Regions from separate parts of the Metabacillus sp. KJ11-3 genome, predicted to be linked through region 2. Evidence: riboswitches for the same ligand, from Rfam matches in the RefSeq annotation. Region 2 holds a riboswitch; the other holds the start of a gene.
The links. Region 2 has a riboswitch for FMN ahead of AC0L8O_RS23445 (ECF transporter S component). Riboswitches for the same ligand answer to the same signal wherever they lie in the genome.
Positions count from the first base shown of each region.

Region 1 (11,866 bases), 1.7 Mb from region 2:
CCCAAATGATATTAACCATAATGTTTTACCCCAACAGATGCAAAAAAGATATTTCTAAACATGTCCCAGAACGAGCCTTTTGGTTTTTCCACATTTCCATTGTCAAAGTAGATAGGAATGTTGGCAATTGACTTTTCGTCAATTTTAATTGACATTTCACCTACAACATTTGGTACCTTTTTTACATCCTCCCAATCTTTTTGGGGTTTTTGTAATGAAATTTCAATCTTCACCTTTTCTTGCTCTTCTTTGCTTAAGGGATACAGAACATTTCGATCTATGAATACATTCCTCTTATAAAAGTCGTGTTCAATCCCATCTAGTGTTCCTTCATTCTTTAACTTGACTAGCTCATAATTGCTAAAAGCAAAATTGTGTAAATTCATATGATCCTTCCAATCATCCGGATCATTTAACGTGACAACGATGGTGCTAAATCCATCTTTTGATGCAGTTGAAACCAATGTTCTTTTTGCCCTAACAGTATATCCTGTTTTTCCACCGGTACTGTATTCATAAAGGGTTGTTAAAAGTTTGTTCTTATTATGCCAGACTCTGTCCCATTTTTCGTTAGGATTTGGTGCCCGGTGTGTTTCAGTACCCGATATCTTTTGGTAAGTGTCATTTTGCATAGCATACTTTGTTAATATCGCCATATCATAAGCTGTTGAATAATGATTTTCATGATCATCTAATCCATGAGGATTTGCGAATACTGTGTTTGTCATTCCAATTTCTTCTGCCTTTTGATTCATCATTATCACAAATCCTTCTAGACTACCCCCAACATGTTCAGCGATCGCTACAGCAGCATCATTTCCAGATCTGAGCATAAGTCCGTAAACCAAATCCTCAAGTTTAATTTTTTCCCCTTTTTGCAAATAAACTGAAGATCCTTCTGCCTTGAGCGCTCTCTCACTTACTGTGACCATTTCGTTTAATTTACCGGATTCAACCGCAAGGATTGCTGTCATTATTTTTGTAATGCTTGCAATTCTCATTTTTTGATGTGCTTGTTTTTCATATAAGACCCTTCCAGATTCTTGATCTATTAAAATGGCAGTTTGAGCACTTACACCAATACCGGAGGTCTGCTTGGGTATACATGCAAGTAATAAGATAATGATGAAAAACACTGTTGTTATTTTCTTCATGTGCAGCATAAAGCAACCACGTCCCTTACTCGTTCGTTTTGTACAAGTTTATGCACGTGGACAAAGCTTATGAATGAAAAATGAAAATTGTGACTGTCCCCAGTGAGTCAGTTAGGATTCTTCATATGTATTTCCAAAAAAAAGACTGACCTTTAAGTATTTTCAGGTCAGTCAATATTAGTTCAAGTCTTCTAATGTTTCGTTAAACTTTTCAAAGAAAAGATCTGCTTCCTCTTGTTCAAATTCGTTATCTTTTTCAGGTAGTGGCGGGAGTTCCTTTATCGACTTCAGTCCAAAATATTCCAGAAATTCTTTAGTGGTTCCATACAATATTGCACGTCCTGTTCCCTCAGCTCTGCCGACTTCTTTAATAAGGATTTTGGTTACCAGTGTTTGAATTGGCCTCTCTGTTTTCACACCGCGAATTTCTTCAATTTCTGCTCTAGTGATTGGCTGTTTATATGCCACAATCGCTAAAGTCTCTAATGCAGCTTGTGAAAGTGAGCCATTTCCGGGTGATTCAACTAATTTTTTTAAATACATAGCATGTTCTTTTTTCGTTGTTAGTTGAAATTGACCTGCAACCTCTACAAGCTCAATACCCCGATCTTTCTTTTTATAACTTTCAGCAAGTTCTTTCACGATATCCACGACTTCCTGTTCTTCTACCTCTAAAACGATCGTTAATTGTTTCAGGGAAAGACCCTCGTCGCCGGAAGCAAATAATAATGCTTCTACGATTGAATTCCAATCAATCACACCTAAGGCCATTTAAGTTTCACTCCCCATAATAAAAATATCTGAAAAATTATTCTCCTGCTCGATAACAATAGAATGTGTCTTCATTAGTTCTAAGATTGCCAAAAAAGTCACAACTAAGTGCTCTTTACTATTAGAAGGAAATAAATCTTGAAATTTTCTCCGGCCTGGTTTTGACCTTAAATCAGTTAATATTTCTTCCATTCTTTTTTCAATCGGAATCTCCTGACGTGCAATTTTGGCTTGAACCGGCTTTTGAATTTTCTTTCTCCGTAACATTTTTTGAAAAGCACCTAACATGTCATAAATTGATACATTTAAAGATTCCATATGTGCCGGTGATTCAGTCACAAATTCACTTAAATCACTTGGAGCCTTTGTATAAACTTGTGAACGATCTTCTTCTAGTGATCTAAGATCCTCTGCAGCCTCTTTATATTTTCGATACTCAATTAATCGCCTCATCAACTCATCGCGGGGATCTTCCTCAGGCTCTTCTCCATATTCATCCTCAAAAAGTTCTTCTTCTTGTTTCGGAAGCAACATTCTGCTCTTTATCGACAATAATGTTGCTGCCATAACTAAATATTCGGAAGCAATATCAAGCTGGAGCTCTTGCATTGTATGAATATATAACATATACTGCTCTGTTATCTCTGACACAGGAATATCATATATATCAATTTCTAAACGGTTTATTAAATGAAGTAATAAATCTAAAGGTCCTTCAAATGCGTCTATTTTTACGTGATACTGCAATTTCTATCCCACCATTCTTACTACTAGCCACCATATAGTATAGATTAAATTCTTAACATGTCCAATAGTTATTTCTCGTTTATATGGTTACTGGAAAGATCTTCAAAAAAGCTAAAAACTTCAAAAGATAGACTTCTGCCTATACAATTTAATCTTTCACTCATATATTACAAGTGTATAAAAGCTAAACATGAAGGAGGATTCAAAAACATGGGTGATCAAGGTTTTAACTATGGTGCAGGCTTTGCGTTAATTGTAGTATTGTTCATTTTGTTAATTATCGTAGGTGCTGCTTGGTTATAATAGCAAAATGAGGTTGCTGATTTCTCAGCAACCTCTAAACTTTTTAATTAATGAGTCATATTTAAATTCTTGTCTTGTTTTATGTTACACTGTCATTAAGAAATGATGGGATTGAAGGTGTTAACGTACAATGTTTGACCGAGCATATATTGAATATCTTGTCCATTTTCATTGTGATCGAGATTATTTTGAATGTCATGAAGTGCTGGAAGAACACTGGAAAAAAGATGCACGAAATAATAGAAAGAAATATTGGGTCGGGTTAATTCAAATCGCAGTTGCTCTTTATCACCAAAGAAGAGAAAATTTTAGTGGAGCTTTAAAAATGATTTCAAATGCCATTAAGATTCTAGAAAAAGAAAAAGACCATATCGAACAATTAGGGTTACATAGTGATCAGCTTCTTAAATTACTTGTGAATAGAAAAGAGGATATACAACATCAACTTCCATATACAAGTATAAATCTTCCGATAATAAATAAAAACCTAATGAATGAGTGCCTGTTAATTTGCCGTAAACAGGGAAAGGAATGGGGAATTGAGAGTAACTTAAGAAACCTCGATCTAATTCATAAACATATGAGACGAAATCGAACTGACGTCATTAAAGAGCGTTTAGTTGAATTAGAAAAAAGAAAAAAATCGAGCTGTTCATACAAAAAAAATTCTAATTTGTAAGGGTCAGACCTCCGGATTTTCTCCTACCTTCTATCTAAATATGAAGGTATTGAGAAATGATAAGGAAGTCTGACCCTTTTCATTTAACAATTACTCTTTACAATCTTTACATTTTTCAAAAAAAGCTTCTGTTTCGTCATTTGGAATAACTGTTTTGTTCTTATAAAGATCTGTTACCGCATGTACCATTTGTTTACCAATCCCTTGTTGTCTGTGAGACGGGTTAACGGTAATATGTTGAATTTCAACAAGGTCTTCTCCTTTAAAAACGACACCAATAGCACCAATGATATCTTCGTCCTGTTTCCATAAAAACAATTGCCACTCAGCTGATGTTTCATATTGTTTTATTGTTTGTTGTAATTGCTTTAAGTCTTTTTCTGCTGGCATAAATGACAGTAGACCCATAGCAATTTTTTCAAAACTTTTTTTAAAGCGAATTAACATAGATACCCCTCATTAACGAATTAGCCTTCAATATGAAAGCAAAAGTGTTTAAAACCGTACAAAAATTAGCTGATTTACCTTGTTTTAAGTTATTAACAAAGTTTAACACTAGCCAAATTCACAAATAAATACAATTATATATATGATTCAAAATTATCCTTTGTTCTCAATCATTATAAACAGTTTTTCGACGATTTTAAACACCTTTTTTGGAAAATTAATCAAGAGTCTTTAATAAATTTCCCATTTCAATTGCTGTTACTGCAGCTTCATAGCCTTTATTACCAGCTTTTGTGCCTGCTCTTTCAACTGCTTGCTCGATCGATTCAGTTGTTAATACACCGAAAATTACCGGTACACCTGTTGTTAATGATGCTTGTGAAACTCCCTTTGCCGCTTCATTGCAAACATAATCATAGTGAGTCGTTGCACCGCGAATGACAGTACCTAAAGTAATAACTGCATCATATTTGCCGGATTCAGCTAATTTTTTTGCTACCAATGGTAATTCAAATGCACCTGGAACCCAAGCTACTGTTACATCAGATTCTTCAACACCATGTCTTTTTAGAGCATCTTCCGCTCCTCCTAGTAGCTTAGAAGTAATAAATTCATTAAAACGCGCTACCACTATTGCAACTTTTAATCCACTTCCAATTAAATGACCTTCAAATGTTTTTTTCATTCTTTATTCCTCCAATTTTCTATTTAAAAATGTAAGTAATGACCTAGTTTTTCAAATTTTGTTCTTAAGTATTGCTCATTTTCCTTTCTTGCAGGCATTTCAATTGGTACTCTGTCAATAATCGTTAAGCCATAGCCTTCAAGTCCAGCAATTTTACGAGGATTATTTGTTAAGAGCTTCATTTTTTCAATTCCTAAATCTTTAAGTATCTGAGCACCAATGCCATAATCTCTTAGATCTGGACCAAATCCTAACTTTTCGTTTGCTACAACGGTATCATACCCTTGTTCTTGAAGCTTATAAGCCCTCATTTTATTAATCAGACCAATACCTCTTCCTTCTTGTCTCATGTAGAGTAATACACCTTTACCCTCTTTTTCAATTTGAGAGAGTGCAGCATGTAATTGTGGTCCACAATCACATCTATATGAACCAAATACATCTCCTGTAAGACATTCTGAATGCACTCTTACTAATATATCCTCTTCAGGGTTTATCTCCCCTTTTACAAACGCAACATGTTCTTTTTGATCTAGTACATTAGAATATCCAATTGCTCTAAAAGAACCAAATTCTGTTGGCAATTCAATTTCAACTTCTTTCTTCACCAACTTTTCTCTACGGTTGCGATATTGAATTAAGTCCTTAATCGTAATAATCTTTAGGTTAAGCTCTTCAGAAAGGATTAGAAGATCAGGTACTCTTGCCATTGTTCCATCTTCTTTTATGATCTCACAAATAACTCCACCAGGCTTGGCACCGCATAAAAGAGACAAATCTACTGCTGCTTCTGTATGGCCTGCCCTACGGAGAACGCCACCTTCTTTGGCTATTAACGGAAAGGTATGTCCTGGTCTTTTAAAATCTGAAGGTTTAGATTCATCTGATAAAAGTGCTCTTACAGTATCAGCACGTTCAAACGCACTAATTCCTGTTGCATTTGTTTTATGATCTACACTTACTGTGAAAGCTGTTCCATGTGGATCTGTGTTATGAGTGACCATAGGGGAAAGATCCAACTTAGCTGCCTGTTTTTCAGTTAATGGCACACACACAAGTCCTCTGCCATGCTTTATCATAAAATTAATTGCTTCAGGAGTCACTCTATCTGCAAGTGAAACAAAATCCCCTTCATTTTCACGATCTTCATCATCAACTACAATGACTACTTTCCCATCTCTTAAATCTGCTATCGCCTCTTCAATTGTATGGAACATGATATAACTCCTTTCATATATGTTACATGTTAAAGGCTATTAAGTCAGCTAGTTAGCTTATATCTATACGTGACTTAAACAAATCCGTTCTCTTCCAAAAATGATTTACTTAATGAAGGACCCTTTGTCTGCACTTGCTGAGAAACAAATTTTTTTATATATTTCCCAACCATATCACATTCAATATTCACAATATCGCCAACACCTTTTGTACCTAAAATAGTTTCCCCTAAAGTGTGAGGAATGATTGAGATAACAACTTTTTCTTTGTCTAACCCAAAAATTGTCAAGCTTATACCATCCACTGTAATAGATCCTTTCTGGATCAATGTACTAGTCAATTCTTCCGGTACCTGTATTTCATAGTAAACCGCGTTGGACACCTGCTGTTTTTTTGTAATTTTCCCGATACCGTCAACATGACCGGAAACAAAGTGACCGCCGAATCGTCCATTAGCTGCCATCGCTCTCTCTAAGTTTACTGGTGACCCTTTTTTCAATTGCGATAAAGAAGTACTCCTAACTGTTTCCGGCATCACGTCAACAGAGAATGATTCAGCTGAAAATTGTGTGACCGTTAAGCAGACTCCGTTTACTGAAATACTGTCACCTAGAGATACATCGTGAAGAATATGCTTCGCCCCTACAGTAAATACGATTGCTTCTTTAGCGTTTTGTACACTTTGAATTGTGCCAATCTCTTCAATAATTCCTGTAAACATTTAATTTCCTCCTTCCTGTGTAAAGATGTCATATTTACGTTTACATTGCTTTGCTTATTTTATGCAAAGCTAAAAAAGCCCACTGTCAAAAAGACTAGGGGCCTTGGTAAATGTTCGAAATTGATATTTGAGTATGTCAAATAAGAGTATTAAATGTCTGTTTTTTCACAGACTTTAATACACCGCAAAAAATCACGCAATCCTTCTCCCATCCAGACTTTCACTGTCGGCTCTAGAATCTCACTAGATCCACCGTTAACAATTGTGCTAACGGGTCACGGACTAAGAGGGGTCATCCCCTTCATCACCGCCGGTAGGGAATTTCACCCTGCCCCGAAGAATGTAATGTAATACGAAATATGAAATTATAAATTATATTTTATCCGTATAATGAGAATGTTGCAATCTTTATGTTCTTTTTTTAGAAATTAAAAAGAACCGCCCCAGAATGAGACAGTCCTTTGTTTTAACTTTTATTCTTCAAAAACCTTTACTTCCTTCATTACATCGTTCGGTTTAATTTTATAAACTGCTTCAAGATTATCAACCACTTTACCAAATACAGTGTGAACTCCATTTAAGTGAGGCTGTGGCTCGTGAACGATGAAGAATTGGCTTCCACCAGTGTCTTTCCCAGCATGTGCCATTGAAAGTGAACCTGCTTCATGCTTATGTGGGTTGCCTTGTGTTTCACATTTAATTGTATAGCCAGGACCACCAGTTCCTGTTCCATGCGGACATCCACCTTGTGCTACAAATCCAGGAATAACACGATGAAAAGTTAAACCATTATAGAAACCTTCATTAGCAAGCTTTTCAAAGTTAGCTACAGTTCCTGGTGCTTCATTTGAGTAAAGTTCCAATGTCATGATATCTCCGTTTTCCATCGTAATTTGCGCTTTTTTCATATGTATGAAACCTCCAATATGTTTTGTACGTCTAATAGACATGAATACTTACCTATTCTACTATACTCAAGGGAGGAATACCAAATAGATCGTATTTAAATAATATTAAGAAATTCTTAATTTCCATTAACCATGTATTGACTTTTACAAAAAAGCACTATAATAGATGGGAAGAGTCATTGTTTTAAATAAGGAGGCATTATCTTGAAAAAATATATAATAGGGTTCATCGCTTTACTTTTATTTGCTTTTCCATCTTTAACCTACGCTGATGCTGTAGTTGGAGATATGACCATTACTCTTGGAGAAAATTTAACAGAAGCGCAAAAACAAACCATTTTAAAAGAAATGAATGCGACATCAGAAGATCAAATCATCACTGTGTCCAATGAGGAAGAACATCAATATTTAGGTGACTATATTCCAAAAGCTACTATAGGGAAAAAAGCAATATCCTCTACAAGCATCACGATTGAAGAGTCCGGTTCAGGGCTAGAAGTAAAAACAAAGAACATAACTTGGGTTACAGATGAAATGTTTTTAAATGCCCTTATGACAGCAGGTATTAAAGATGCATCTGTTTACGTTACGGCTCCGTTCGAAGTTTCTGGTACTGCTGCTTTAACAGGCTTGATCAAAGCTTATGAGATTACTTCTGAGGAAGCCATACCTGAGGATGTAAAACAGGTAGCTAATGAAGAACTTGTCACAACTGCTAAACTTGGAGATGAGGTTGGAGCGGAAAACGCAACTGCTTTAATGGCAAAAATTAAAGATGAAATTGCTAAAAATGGAATGCCTGAGACAGATGCGGAAATACGTACAATGATCGAAAATGCAGCGAATGATTTAGGTATTACGTTGTCTGAAGAACAAATCAATAGTTTAATTGATTTATTTAATAAAATGAAGGATATCAATATAGATTGGAATCAAGTGGGTGACCAACTTGACCAAGCAAAAGATAAAATATCAAATTTCCTTAATTCCGAGGAAGGACAAACTTTCTTAGAGCAAGTAAAAGAGTTCTTCATATCACTGTGGAATGCTTTTATTTCAATTTTCACAAACAATGAGCAGTCCGCATAAAAACGAGAGCAGTGACATACTGCTCTCGTTTTGTATTACCCTTATTTATTAATGACTTTTGATTGTAAAGGTAAGTCATTACCAATCAAATCTTCAAACCTCTCTCTTTTCACTACAAGTTGTGCCTCACCGTTTTCAACGAAAACAACTGCTGGTCTAGGGATTCTGTTATAATTATTTGCCATTGAGTAACCATAAGCACCTGTACAGAAAACAGCCAAAATATCATTTGATTTTACCTCTGGTAATGGCAGATCCCAAATTAACATATCTCCGCTTTCACAGCATTTTCCTGCAATTGAAACAGGGACATCATGCTTTTCTAATGCCCGATTTGCTAATACTGCTTCATATTTTGCTTGATATAAAGCCGGACGGATATTGTCACTCATCCCACCATCAATCGCTACATATTCTCTAATATTAGGTACGGTTTTTGTTGATCCAGTTGTATACAATGTTGTTCCCGCATCACCTACTAGTGAGCGGCCTGGTTCAATCCAAATTTCCGGCATTGCAATACCCATTTCATTTACTTGATTTTTAACAGCCTCAACAATTTTTTCTACATAATAAGTTGCCGGAAGCGGCTCATCTTCTGCTGTATAGCGAATTCCAAAACCTCCACCCAGGTTCACAACCTCGGGGATAAATGAGAATTGGCTTTTCCATTCCTTGATTTTCATAAATACTCTTTCGGCTGCTAGGACAAATCCAGCAGTATCGAATATTTGAGAACCAATATGGCAATGAATTCCCAGCAATTGAATATGACTTGAATCCAATACTGCCTCGATCGCCTTTTCAATTTGTCCATTTAATAAACCAAATCCAAACTTTGAATCCTCTTGTCCTGTTGTAATATAATCATGTGTATGTGCTTCAACACCTGGCGTGACTCGTAGAAGGACTGATATTTTTTGACCAGATGTATTGGTGAGGTCTTTTAAAAGTTCAATTTCATAGAAGTTATCTACAACAATACACCCGACACCGTGATCTAGTGCCATTTTAAGTTCTGCTTTGCTTTTATTGTTACCATGCAAATGGATTTTTGAAGCAGGGAATCCTGAAGCAATGGCTGTGTATAACTCACCGCCGGATACGACATCCAATGAAAGACCTTCTTCATCAATAAGCTGAAACATGGCAATCGATGAAAATGCCTTACTAGCATAAGCAACTTGTGCTTTAACGCCCATTTTTTCAAAAGCTTCTTTAAAGCTTCGAGCGCGTTCTCTTATTAACGCTACATCGTAAATATAAAGAGGTGTACCATATTCTTGTGCCAATTGAATGGTATCCACTCCGCCTATTTCTAAATGCCCTTTTTCATTTATCTTACTAGTACCATGTAAGAACAAAATGTATCCCCTCTTTCTACAACTAGGCTTTTACGTTTAACTTATCTTGCCTGCAAAATAGTTGATTAATTATTCAAGAAAAAAGACAGTTAACACCAGCTGGTCATTAACTGTCTGTTATGAAAATTCTGCATGAAATTAAACATACAATATCATAAATGAGGGGTTCTTTCAATGTCACTTTACCCTATTCCGGTTGTTTTTTTACGTTTTGAGGATGTACAATACTCGGTCTAAGCTTAGCTCCCGGGACAGATGTACGGATAATGATTTGCCATAATGCCTTCGCATTAAATGGTAGAAAGGGCCATAGGTAAGGAGTGTTTAGTGATTTTATTCTTACAAGTGAGATGATAAAAAGTGTACATCCAATAACAAAGCCTTCTAATTTAAAAACAGCGACTGCAATTAACAGTATTAACCTCGCCATTTTATTTGCAACACTTAATTCATAACTTGGTGTTGCAAAGGTTCCGATAGCAGCAACAGCTACATATAAGATTACCTCCGGAACGAATAAACCAACATCAATCGCGATTTGACCAATCAACGCAGCAGCGATTAGACCCATCGCAGTAGAAAGAGATGTTGGTGTATGTATCGCAGCCATTCTTAAAAATTCAATCCCAAAATCAGCTAAAAATATTTGTATCACAATCGGAATATTTTTTTCTTCATTAGGTCCAATAAAAGCTATATTTTCAGGTAAAAGAGAAGGTTCTAGGACAAACAAAAACCATAATGGTAAAAGAAAAATGGATGCAATGATTCCTAAAAATCGGACCCATCGTAAGAATGTACCTACCGCTGGTGCTTGGCGATATTCCTCCGCATGCTGAACATGATGAAAGAATGTAGTAGGAGTGATAATGACACTCGGCGATGTATCAACAATAATTAATACATGCCCTTCTAATAAGTGATTAGCCGCGACATCGGGTCTCTCTGTATACCTTACTAAGGGATACGGATTATAGCCCTGCTTGACTAAAAATTCTTCGATTGTTTTATCAGCCATTGTAATTCCATCAACTTTGATTGTATCAAGTTCCTTTTTTATGGTTTTAACTAGCCCGGGATCGGCTACATCTTTGACGTAAGCAAGACAAACATCTGTTTTTGAGCGTTCACCAATTTTCATCATTTCATAACGCAAACGTTCATCTCTAATCCTTCTGCGGATTAAGCCTTGTGTTAACAATAATATTTTCGACAAACCCGTCCCTTGCTCCACGGACAATTTTTTCTGTATCAGGCTCTTGAGGTTGTCTGCCGGGATAACTTCTTACATCGACAACCAGCCCATAGTCCGAACCTTCCATAAGGAAAACGATTAATCCTGAAAGAACTTGGTCAACCACTTCATCCAATGTTCTTATCTTTTGGACTGATTGATTAACAATTCTATTTTCTAAAATTTCCTTGAATTTTATATGATTTACTTCACGATCATTTATTAATGATACATTTTTTAATATTTGAGTAATATAATTCGTATCACATAGACCATTTAAATAATACATATTTACTTGAAAGTCTAGTATGGTCAATTTCCTTACACCTAAATCAAAGCTTGTATTAAGTCCAACATGTTCGGTGAAAAATTTTTCACTTTCTGCTAAGTTTCCCGTTATCGGATATTGTTTAGCTTCCGTCTCTGTTGACATTATAACCGCTCCTTTCTAGTATTAATTCAACAGCTTTCATTGTAATTGGCGATCCAATCTTCACACTGTCCTTTCTAGCCATTTTGCCAATGTCCCCAATTCCAACAATAATA
Region 1 covers NZ_CM147865.1:1,283,218-1,295,083, reverse strand. The annotation lists gene AC0L8O_RS06720 (nucleoside recognition domain-containing protein) at 1-19, opposite strand, end outside; gene AC0L8O_RS06715 (D-alanyl-D-alanine carboxypeptidase family protein) at 12-1,163, opposite strand; gene scpB (SMC-Scp complex subunit ScpB) at 1,332-1,925, opposite strand; gene AC0L8O_RS06705 (segregation/condensation protein A) at 1,926-2,672, opposite strand; gene AC0L8O_RS06700 (YjcZ family sporulation protein) at 2,883-2,975, shown strand; gene AC0L8O_RS06695 (DUF309 domain-containing protein) at 3,106-3,654, shown strand; gene AC0L8O_RS06690 (GNAT family N-acetyltransferase) at 3,745-4,101, opposite strand; gene ribH (6,7-dimethyl-8-ribityllumazine synthase) at 4,319-4,786, opposite strand; gene AC0L8O_RS06680 (bifunctional 3,4-dihydroxy-2-butanone-4-phosphate synthase/GTP cyclohydrolase II) at 4,810-6,003, opposite strand; gene ribE (riboflavin synthase) at 6,078-6,725, opposite strand; FMN riboswitch at 6,922-7,070, opposite strand; gene AC0L8O_RS06670 (peptidylprolyl isomerase) at 7,199-7,633, opposite strand; gene AC0L8O_RS06665 (DUF1002 domain-containing protein) at 7,838-8,722, shown strand; gene lysA (diaminopimelate decarboxylase) at 8,764-10,086, opposite strand; partial or broken gene AC0L8O_RS06655 (spore germination protein) at 10,274-11,753, opposite strand; gene spoVAEA (stage V sporulation protein SpoVABEA) at 11,731-11,866, opposite strand, start outside.
Region 1: another riboswitch for FMN. It lies ahead of ribE (riboflavin synthase); the one in region 2 lies ahead of AC0L8O_RS23445 (ECF transporter S component).

Region 2 (11,866 bases):
TGTTGAGGAGAAATCATCAAACGCTCCCATCGTAAATCTGCCTCTTCCTACATTTAAAAATTCATCATATGCCATTTCACTAACCTCCATTAAGATAATTTTACTTATCATTGTGTCCTGATTAGTTTTAGAATATGATGGATTTCTTTGGAGAGGATAACCAGCTATTTTCAATTAAAAATCAAATAATGAGTCACCATTTGCATCATCTTCTTTTCTAGCCTCAGAGCTTGATGGATTTTTAACAACCGTTGCCATATTTCCCATCATTTTTTGAAGCTCAGCAGGACTTATTGAGTTTGAAGAAGGAGATGTAATCGTTTGTACCTGTGGTGATTTTTCATCTAAAATCAACTCACATAAAGATTGAATAACAACTATTCGCTCTCTTCTTTCCTTTTCTGATTGACTGTTTTTCGCTTTTGTTAATTCTGCTTCCATTTTAGAAAGAAGCTTTGATATTGGTATATCCAATCTTATCCCTCCACTATGCCTTCATGGACTTTTGTTCATATTTTAAGCAGAGCCATTCCAGATGATTTCTTTACCATGATTGCCGGTCTGCCGGCGGATTTAAACCCGTATGCCCGACAGCCATTTGGAAATCTCGTATCCCATGTAACATAGAAATGCTTACACTTCACACAATTAATTGGTGTTTCTTTCATCATTCATACTCCCTCATCTTAAGGTCCAGTCAATTTCACCTAGCCCATGTTGCTTTAAAAACTCATTTGCCTTTGAAAAAGGTTTACTGCCAAAGAATCCCCTTCTTGCCGAAAATGGACTTGGATGAGCCGACTCGATGATGAAATGGGTTGGTGAGGTTATCAATTGTTTTTTTGCTTGAGCATGTTTCCCCCATAAAATAAAAACAATCGGCTTTTCACGGTTATTTAATACATGTATGATTTCATCGGTTAAGATTTCCCACCCTTTTCCTTTATGGGAATTAGGCTGACCTTTCCTAACGGTGAGCACCGTGTTTAAAAGCAGAACACCTTGCTTTGACCATTTAACCAATGAACCATTTTGGGGTTTGTCACACTTTATATCTTCACAAAGCTCGGTGAAAATATTTCGCAGGGAAGGAGGAAGTTTTTCGCCTGGTTGAACAGAAAAACTTAACCCTTGTGCCTGCCCTTCTCCATGATATGGATCTTGTCCGAAGATGACCACCTTCACATTCTCATATGGTGTTTCATTTAAAGCGCGAAAAATATCTTCCCGCTTTGGAAATATAGTTTGTTGCTTATATTCATCATCTAAAAAATCTGTTAGTTTTTTAAAATAGTCCATTTCAAATTGTTTACTCAGTAACTTGCTCCAGCTTTGGTCCATTTTCTCATTCATCTTTTAGTACCTCTCATCTGCTATAACGGGTATGAATTGGTTGTCCATCCCATACAATCGCTGTTTTTGCTTCACGACCTTTCATTTCCGGCTCTTCAAGCAAAACAAAGAAATTTTTCTGTGGTAGTGATCCTAAGTGATGTTTTTCACATAACTTATCTAAATAGGTTTTCCGCTTATCATTTAAGCTTGCTGATTGGTTTGCTCCACTCTCTGCAAATGCGTAAATGACACTGGCAACAGGAACCCTTTTCACTTGACAAGCCTGTGCAGCTCTTAACATAAAATCCCAATCCCAATAGTTATGTACATTAGGATCAAACATTCCGATTTTATCATGCAAATCCTTTTTATACACACTGCCTGAGGGGACATAGGTGGAGAACTTCCTCATTCCTTGTTCATCATAGTGATAGGCAAACGTTCGTCTTTTTAAAGGAATACGGGTTTTCCCGCGCTTTTCAAAATTTACAATTTCAGCATCAAAATAAACAAAATCCGCCTCATGTAAGGCTTCTTTTGCATATTCCATATGCTTTGGTGAAAGGAGATCATCATCATCACAAAGCATGATATAATCTCCGGTCACATGATCAACCCCAATATTTCTGGCTCGAACATGCTTCATATTTTCTAGTAATTCAATTGTTTTTATTGGCAGCTCTTTATAAAGAGTAACGACTGGCTCAATGCTCTCTCCACAATCATTGACAATAATAATTTCATATGGCGCTTCGGTTTGGATGGAAATAGATTCAAGAAGCTCTGCTAATTCGCTCAGTCGATTATGTGTCACAATCACTATGGATATTTTCATTATCATCACCTGTTCTTTTATATTCTTCTATTTTAACAAAGAGCTCACTGTCTTTTATAGTTAAAACAACATTTTAGCCTATAACTTATTTTCCCATTATGTTTCATTTCCTTTTAGACGGGGTACAAGTTTATTAATCATGCAAAAGGAGATGATGAACTTGAAAACATATGTTGTAGAAAATGGTGTACAAGCAACTCAAATCATTCAGGAGCTTGAGGGTCAGGGATATGATAAAGATCACATCTATTTATTTGCACATGACACTACCCGTTCCAAGCATTTAACAGAACAGACAGACACTCGTCATATCGGTTTAAAAGAAGAAGGTCTTTTTGATAAAATGGCCAATGTTTTTCGATCTCGGGGATATAGCCTGAGAGAGAGAATGACATCATTAGGAGTTTCACAAACAAAAGCAAATGAATTAGAGGAAGAGCTTGATGAGGGCAGAGTCGTTATTGTAGCTCAATGATATTGATAGGGACAGTTCAAAGCTGTCCCTTTTGGTGTTGAAAAGCGCAAGCGCCTTGATCAGCCTAGGGCAATTAAGACGGAAATGCATAGAAGACGTTCTGTGTCTTCAATTCATTTGTGGCTTATGCTTGTCGGGGCTGGACACTAATACTAAGTACAAAATTTATACTTTCTTACATTCAAAAAAAATACCCCCTTACAAGTAAGGAGGCAACATACATATATAAAAATTAGGGGGGATTACTAGCATCATTGACACATTTAAGACATCTTATACTAGTAAATATACATTTTTTATTTTAATGAAGTTTGCAGTTGCTGAACAAAGCGCTTAAATCCTTGTTGTCCGGCTTCATCCTGCTTGAATACTCCTGCATGCTCTAAAATGGTTGCAAAAACATGTCCTACTTCTTTTAACAGTACATCATACACATTGGCTTCTGTTAGATCTGGGTATTTATTATATACCTGTTTCGCCCATTCATAATGTTTGTTCATTTCGTCATCTCTTGCGATCTTGCCTAAGCCATCTTCGTTAACCAAGTATTCTGCTAGTTTTTTGAGCTCATCCAGTAGTCTTCCCGGTAATACAGCTAATCCCATTACCTCGATTAAGCCGATATTTTCCTTTTTAATATGATGAACCTCTTGATGAGGATGGAAAATCCCGAAAGGATGCTCATCACTAGTTCGGTTATTTCTTAATACCAAATCAAGCTCAAAAAGTTCGCCTCTTCTTCTGGCAATCGGTGTGATCGTGTTATGTGGAGTCTCACCGGAAAAAGCGTGTATTTCTACAGTCTCGTCACTATAGGTCTTCCATTCATGTAATATATCATCTGCTGCTGCAATTAAATCTTCTTGATTATTTCCTTGCAGACGCAGCACAGACATCGGCCACTTCACGATGGCGAAATCAATGGATGGGTATTTACTTACAGAAAAAGTATACATTTTTTCTGCTACTTCCATCGGGAAGGTATGATGTCCCCCTTGGAAGTGGTCATGACTTAAAATAGATCCTCCCACAATCGGTAAATCTGCATTTGACCCAAGGAAATAATGAGGATACTGCTCAACAAAATGCAGAAGCTTTTTAAATGAGTCTTTGGAAATTTTCATCGGCTTATGTTCACCTGAAAAGACAATCGCATGCTCATTGTAATACACATATGGTGAGAACTGTAGAAACCATTGTTCATCATCAAGTGTAACAGGAATAATGCGATGATTTTGTCTTGCCGGATGATCCAAACGACCTGCATATCCAACATTCTCTTTACATAAAAGACAATCAGGGTACTCACTTTTTTGCATATTTCTTGCCGCCGCAATCGCAACAGGATCTTTTTCTGGCTTTGACAAATTGATTGTCATTTGCAGATCACCATATTCCGTACCAACAAGCCATTTTTCATTTTTCTCTATGCGGTCAGTCCGAATATAATGCACATCCTGTGAGAACTGGTAAAACCATTCTGTTGCTTGTTTAGGTCCGCCCTGAAAGACAAGTTCATCAAATCGACGTATGATTTCCCCTTGTGAAGGAACAAGACAGCCCATTATTTTTGTGTCAAATAAATCTCGGTAGGTAACAGTGTTATCTTCGATAAGTCCCTGTTCAGCAGCCCAATCCAATATCGAGTCTAAAATGGATACAGGAGAATCCGGTACTTCCTCATCAACTGTTACAGCTTTCACATCAGAAAGCTGTAACACCTCTAAGATTTTATTGCGGGCTAAATCCACGTCCCAGACTGTAATTATTTCCTTTTTTAAAGCAAATTGAAGCAATCTTTCTATTTCAGCATCAATATGAATAGACATGGTATACACCCTCTCGTCTTATATCAAAAGCGCAAGCGCCTTGTTCAGCCTCGGGCAAATAAGACGATTTAGAATAGAAGGTGTTCTTTGCCTTCAATTCTAAATTGGCTAGACCCTAGAGGTGCTAGGCGCTGGAGCTGGATGTCGCAAAAAGAAATTTATTTTTGATAGCCTTTAGGATTCTTTTGAAACCAGTTCCAGGCGCTTTCAATCATTGTGTGAAGATCTGCATATTTAGGTTTCCATCCAAGCTCATTGATCGCTTTTTCGGATGAAGCAATTAAAACAGCCGGGTCACCTGCACGACGCGGTGCAACTTCTGCAGGAATTGGATGACCTGTTACTTTTCGAGCTGTTTCGATCACTTCTTTTACCGAAAAGCCGTTTCCATTTCCAAGATTATACGTAGCGCTTGTATGATCTTTGCGCAGCTTTTCAATCGCTAAAATATGAGCATCCGCTAAGTCTGTCACATGAATATAATCTCTTATACATGTGCCATCTTCTGTGTTGTAGTCATCACCAAAGATCATAATTTTCTCACGATCTCCCAAGGCTACTTGTAAAATGATTGGAATTAAGTGTGTTTCCGGATCATGGTCTTCGCCAAGTTTTCCTTCCATATGAGCACCAGCAACATTGAAATAGCGAAGCACGACATATTTTAATCCGTATGCCTGTTCACTCCACTTCAGCATTTTTTCAACTGCAAGCTTTGTTTCGCCATATGGGTTTGTTGGAACAGTAGGGTCAGTCTCAACGATTGGAATATTTTCTGCTTCACCATAGGTTGCAGCCGTTGATGAAAAGACAATCTTCTTTACACCAAACTCTTGGATCACCTTTAAAAGGCACATTGTTCCGTACACATTGTTTTCATAGTATTGAAGTGGTTTTTCAACACTTTCGCCTACTAGTGAATCAGCCGCAAAGTGGATGACTGCTTCGATATCATTTTCTTGGAAAACGTTTTTTAGGAAAGCTTCATCACGTAAATCACCGTTGTAAAATTTTGCTCCTTCTAAAACAGCCGGTAGATGTCCCTTTTGAAGATTATCAACCACTACAACCTCTTCATTTCGATCTAACAGCTCGGAAACCGCGTGACTACCGATATATCCTGCTCCACCGCAAACTAAAACTGCCATCTTTTCATCCTCCAATTGTTTAGTTCATGTTTATTTCTTTTGCTCCATCGCCAACATTCGCTACGTAAAAGTCAGCTTTTAATCCTGTTTTTTCGTTATAGCGTTTGCCTACATCTTGAATGAATTCTTCAATTTTATCATTTTTCACAATCGATACTGTACAACCGCCAAAGCCAGCTCCTGTCATTCTTGAGCCGATAACACCTTCTTGGCTAAGGGCTGCTTCTACTAAAGTATCAAGCTCAAAACCAGTTACCTCATAATCATCTCGTAAAGATGTGTGAGAATCACACATTAATTGACCAAAGCTTTCAATATCACCTTGTTGAAGTTTTTCAACTGCCAGAATTGTTCTCGCATTTTCATAAACAGCATGTTTTGCACGCTTTTGATCAACTTCGTTTTCAATTAAATATCGATGTTGTTCAAATTGCTCTGGTGTTAGGTCGCCAAGAGATTGAATTGATAATTCCTTTTGCAATTGTGAAAGAGCACGTTCACATTCCGAGCGTCTTTCATTGTATTTCGAGTCTGCAAGTGTTCTGCGTTTATTTGTGTTGGCAATAACAAGTGAGGCATTTTCAAGGACAATCGGGCTATATTGATAGTCCAGTGTTTGACAATTTAACAAAATTGCATGGTCTTCTTTTCCCATTCCGATCGCAAATTGATCCATAATGCCACAGCTAACGCCGATAAATTCATTTTCTGCATGCTGACTCATTTTAACAAGATCCACACTACTGAACGTTGTTTCCAAGATTGATTGTAAAGCAACTGCTGTAACAAGTTCAATAGATGCTGAAGAAGATAATCCCGCACCATTCGGGATATTACCGTAGTATAAAACATCAAATCCTGTTTTAAGCTGATTGCCTCGATCAATAAACTCTTTCATCACACCTTTAGGGTAGTTGGCCCAATCATGCTCTTTTTGACGTACAAACTGATCTTGAGTTGATAGTTCAATGATGCCTACATTTGGAAAATTGACTGAGTACAGACAAATAGATTGGTCATTTCTTGGTGCAACGACTGCGTATGTCCCAAACGTTAACGCACATGGAAACACATGACCTCCATTATAATCTGTATGTTCTCCTATTAAATTCACTCGGCCCGGCGCAAAAAAAGTGCGAACAGACTGATCGTTGTTGAATATCTGTTTAAATTGTTGAAGTAATTGTTCTGTCATTGGAAATCACCCTTCATCTCGCGTTTTTGTTTGTGATAACGTTATCTTTATTGTAAGTTCCTTTCTTACCAGGAACAATGGTAAAATTATTTTATACATTAGCACTTATTTGCTTAGAAGTTTTATTTAAACACAATGAATATAGCTATATTTCATACGTTTTACGAACATACTTCAGTCTTTTTTTGCTCACCTCAACGAAAAAGGGTAAGAAAGGGGGATTTTTTTGCTATGGAAAAGAAAAAGGGCGCAATTGTTTTTCGGTTTAATGAACCTAATGTGAACAAAGTTGCACAAATTTGGTCTGTTGGTTGGGATGAACAGGATTCATCGATTTATTCTTGGAGCGGTACAGAAAGAAAGGATCAAGATAAATACATTTTTCAATATACGTTATCAGGACATGGAGAAATCAATATTGACGGAAAGATTTATCAACTAAAAGCAGGCCATGCGTTTATTGTGAACAGTCCAAGCAATTATCGTTATTATTTACCTGAGCAATCAACAAAATGGGAGTTTCTCTATTTAACTCTATACGGAAACGAAGCAAAGCGCTGTTGGGAGCAGGTTAAAAAATCAGACAACCAGGTTGTTCGTTTCCACCCGGAATCACCACTCATTAAACTGCTTAAGCAAATTTACGATGATTCAATCGAAAAAAATCACCAATGCCTACCATGGCTCAAGCATTGCTTATCAATTTTTAATGGAATTATCTTTATCCTTAAAAACAGTTGATAAATTTATGGAGGATTGGTCAGAAGGAATTATAAGCGCTGTTTTATTCGCCCAAAACTATTACCAGGATGATATTGGAGCAGAGGAAATGGCAGAGGCTTCAAAATTATCTAAGTATCACTTTACAAGATTGTTTAAAGAAGAAACTGGGACAACGCCTATTCAATATTTAACAAATATTCGCCTACAAAAGGCCATCGAGCTTTTGCAGCATACAAGATATACAGTTGATGAAATTGCACAGTTAGTCGGGTATAAAAATGCGAATTATTTAAATAAGATAACCAGGAAACTCACCGGGAAATCGCCAGGAGAAATTAGGCAAGAGAAACATACTGTTTAGGTTGATCCACATGTTACCGTTTGTCATTATTAATAAAGGTTACCTCGTTTTCCCTGAGGATAGCTTTTTCGGCAAAAAATAGTCCCCAGTAAATCACTGGGGATGTCTTCGTTCTTTTATGCAACTTTTGTCATCCAACTTTTAAGTCGGACAAATACCAATACAAACATTGTTGACATCAGCACACCTTTTACTACATTAAACGGTAATATTGCAGGTATAACTAAATTGCGCATATCAGGTGCCTGCATGAAGTAGGTATATGCCGGAAGGATAAATAAATAGTTTAATATACTCATAATAATTGCCATTGAAAGTGTTCCAACCGCAAGAGCAATCATCATTCCTTTTCTTGTTTCCATTTTTTTATATACAAAATACGTAGGTAAGATAAAGACAACTCCTGCTAAGAAGTTTGCTATGTGACCTACAGGCACTCCAGTTGGACTTCCCATCATTAAGAAATTAATGATATTTTTAATTAAAACGACTAAGACACCTGCCACTGGACCAAACATAATGGTAGCAATTAGTGCAGGAATGTCACTAAAATCAATGAATAAAAAGGTAGGAAATAACGGCAACGGGAAAACTAACAGCATTAATAAATACGATATACTGCTAAGCATTGCAACTGAAGCCATTGTTCTTACACTAAATCTTTCTGTTCTAATCATTTGTCTTTCTCCTCCATTGATCCATCGCGTTTGGAAGAGGTGTTCGCAAAATAAGATACCTTATGCGGTTAATTACCACATAAAAAACTCCCTCACAAATGTATGAGGGAGTGTTGAAGGCATCTTAAATAAACGTTCATCTAGTTATTTTTTGAACGTTAGCTGAACCTCCATCTTCTCCCATCCAGACTATACTGTCGGCTTTGGAATCGCACCAAATCCTGCCTAAAAGGCTCGCGGGCTTAAAGAAAGTTTCTTAATACCGCCGATCGGGAATTTCACCCTGCCCCGAAGATAGATCGTTATTTTGTTTATGTCTTCATTATACAGAAAACTACATATTTTAAAAGATATTTGCATTTTATTCCTAGTTATTCACTTGGTGAAAATTTCCCCTTTTTTATAAGAAAAGCGCAAGCGCCTTGACCAGCCTAGGGCAAATAAGGCGATTTGGAATAGAAGGCGTTCTTTGCCTTCAATTCCAAATTGACTTTGACCTAGAGGCAGTCTAAGAACGCGACGTCTTGTCGCAAAGACGGCACTTGCACGTCTTATACTTCGGGGCTAGGCGCTGGAGCTAGACATCCACACTAAGTACAAAATTTTATACTTTCTTACCTATTTAGAAAAACTTGGTTTATCGCCAAGTCCTAATGGTGAAAGCCTTAGTTTTTCTCATACTATTATCCATAAAATTTTAGCTTTCTGATCGTATAAAATAGAGGCGTGTACCGCAACGACTCTTCTCTCAATTATTTAGATCTATTTGAATGGTCCCCTTTTGATGCATAATCGTCATCTTTGTTCCAGGTGTCATGATATTTTCTAAAATATCCTTAGCCGCTTGTAAGGCAAATTCGATTCTTTCCAGCTTCTCTGTCACTTCTTCAGATTGGGTGAGTGGGTATTCTGATAGCTTTTCCGTGTAGTCAAAAGACTTTTGATGATATTCAGCCAGTTTTTCATACACTTCATCGTACAATTCTTCAATTTCTTTTTTCAAATCCAACCTCTCCCTTATTGTTTCCTACTCTCTCTATGATACAAAACATCACGACGAAGGAAAACAGAGATTTCACTTATTGTTTTTCAATAGTCGTTTATGAATCCATATTGCTGCCTGACATCCGTCTGCCATCGCAATAGTCACTTGTTCTGAGTGGGCAATAAGATCTCCCGCTGCCCAAACATTTGTTATATTTGTTTCCTTTGTTCGAGGATCTACAAGAACATGTTTATTTTCAAGCCTTTCCACACCTAATTGTTTTGCAAGCTCAGAATGAACAGCATTTCCGCCAAATCCGATAAATCCCTTATCACCATGTACGATTTGTCCATTTTTTAATGTCACACCTTTAAAGTCTGATTCATTTTCAGTGATAATCCCGTCAATCTCTTCATTGATAACAGCTATGTTCTTTTGCTTGAGCTCATTTAATAATGACAGCTCTATTTCTCCATCATGATTAATGAACGTAATCTTATCTGTCCAATAAGTAAGAGTTAGCGCTAAATTTGCACCTGTTTTCCCTGACCCTAAAAGGAGAACATGCTGATCCCTTACCTCATAGCCATCACAATCCGGACAAACATAGATGGAAACACCTAAACACGGGTTTATGTTTTTAATCCCGGGTATTCGATCTTTTATTCCTGTGGATAACAAAAGGGTTGTGGATTCATAGGTTTTACCTGATTTCGTTTTCACCATTATTATTTCTTGATCTTTTTTAGCTTCGATTACATAATCTTTTATAAATTCAATTCCATACTGTGCTGCTTGTTTTCTTCCTAAATCTCTAAGAGTTTCACCACTTACGCCGTTTGGCCATCCCAAAATATTATGATAGCCTCTGCATAAGTTTGACCTTCCATCTTCAGAATCAATGACTACTACCTTATGCATATACCTCCCTAATTGAATAGCCGCCTGCAAACCGGCAATTCCTGCCCCAACGATTAAACATTCATATGTATTTTTTGACATCATGACACGTCCTTTGAAGTAGATACTACTTATCGTGCGTCAAAGTAAAATTGTTCATTCAAATAGAAAGGGACCTTTTTATAATCGGTCCCCTCAATACTTCAAATTTTATTTTTCAATTGTGGATAACTACGCTTTCATTTGCAAATTGTTGATATTTCTTGAGGTATTTACCTTTTATAACGTAAAAATTTAGATATTAACAGCTTATTATCCAGTTAACAACAACTTATCCACAAAAGTTATCAACATATCCACAATTTCTATCCACATTTTGTGTGGGTACATTCGTTCGCCACAATATATATAGGACTATTATCTCCTATAAACAAGTTATTCACAGGGTGTTTTGTCGTAACTACGTTCTTTCACGAAGTGCGAAATTGACCTCCATTTACGTGTAATACTTGGCCTGTAACATAGCGTGAATCATCTGATGCAAGATACACATATGCAGGTGCAAGCTCAAAAGGTTGCCCTGGTCTTTTCATTTCCGAATCTGAACCAAATGTTGATACATTTTTCGCTGAAAAACTCGCCGGAATTAACGGAGTCCAGATTGGACCAGGTGCTACTCCATTCACTCTTATTCCTTTATCCACAAGTGATAAGGATAAAGATCTTGTAAATGTTGTGATTGCTCCTTTTGTTGCAGAATAATCAATTAACGTTTTATTTCCTTCATACGCTGTTATGGATGTTGTATTAATGATGGAGCTCCCCTTTTGTAAATAAGGCAAACTTGCTTTTACCATATAAAAAAAGGCAAAAATATTTGTTTTAAACGTTCTTTCCAGTTGCTCAGCTGAAATATCCAGAATACTTTTCTGCACAAATTGTACAGCATGATTATTTATAACAATGTCCAAGCGACCAAAGGTTTGTAAGGCCAATTTCACGACGTCATAAGACGTTTGCTCCCGGGACAGATCTCCAGAAAATAATAAGCAGTTTCCACCCAACTCCTCAATTCTGCGCTTCGTTGTCTGGGCATCTTGATGCTCATTATAATAAGGAATTACGATTGCAGCCCCCTCTTTCGCAAATACATAAGCAACCGCCCTCCCGATCCCACTATCTCCTCCGGTTATAATCGCCACCTTATTTTTTAACTTTCCACTTCCTTTATACCCTTCCCATTCTGAAATCGGCGGAGGATTCATTTCATATTCAAAACCAGGTTGGCGGTTTTGATGTTGCGGAGGAAATACAATCGGCTGCATCTTTATTTGTTGTTTTTGCCCATAATACGGATAAATAGGATATGGATACATGAATGCCCTCCCTCATTCAATTACTTC
Region 2 covers NZ_CM147865.1:4,711,781-4,723,646, reverse strand. The annotation lists gene AC0L8O_RS23500 (hypothetical protein) at 1-75, opposite strand, end outside; gene AC0L8O_RS23495 (YwdI family protein) at 175-474, opposite strand; gene AC0L8O_RS23490 (uracil-DNA glycosylase) at 510-671, opposite strand; gene AC0L8O_RS23485 (uracil-DNA glycosylase) at 682-1,353, opposite strand; gene AC0L8O_RS23480 (glycosyltransferase family 2 protein) at 1,367-2,170, opposite strand; gene AC0L8O_RS23475 (YflT domain-containing protein) at 2,322-2,645, shown strand; gene galT (UDP-glucose--hexose-1-phosphate uridylyltransferase) at 2,942-4,474, opposite strand; gene galE (UDP-glucose 4-epimerase GalE) at 4,633-5,622, opposite strand; gene AC0L8O_RS23460 (galactokinase) at 5,642-6,817, opposite strand; gene AC0L8O_RS23455 (AraC family ligand binding domain-containing protein) at 7,049-7,558, shown strand; gene AC0L8O_RS23450 (helix-turn-helix domain-containing protein) at 7,566-7,901, shown strand; gene AC0L8O_RS23445 (ECF transporter S component) at 8,018-8,578, opposite strand; FMN riboswitch at 8,747-8,878, opposite strand; gene AC0L8O_RS23440 (hypothetical protein) at 9,327-9,581, opposite strand; gene AC0L8O_RS23435 (NAD(P)/FAD-dependent oxidoreductase) at 9,654-10,568, opposite strand; gene AC0L8O_RS23430 (SDR family oxidoreductase) at 10,934-11,839, opposite strand.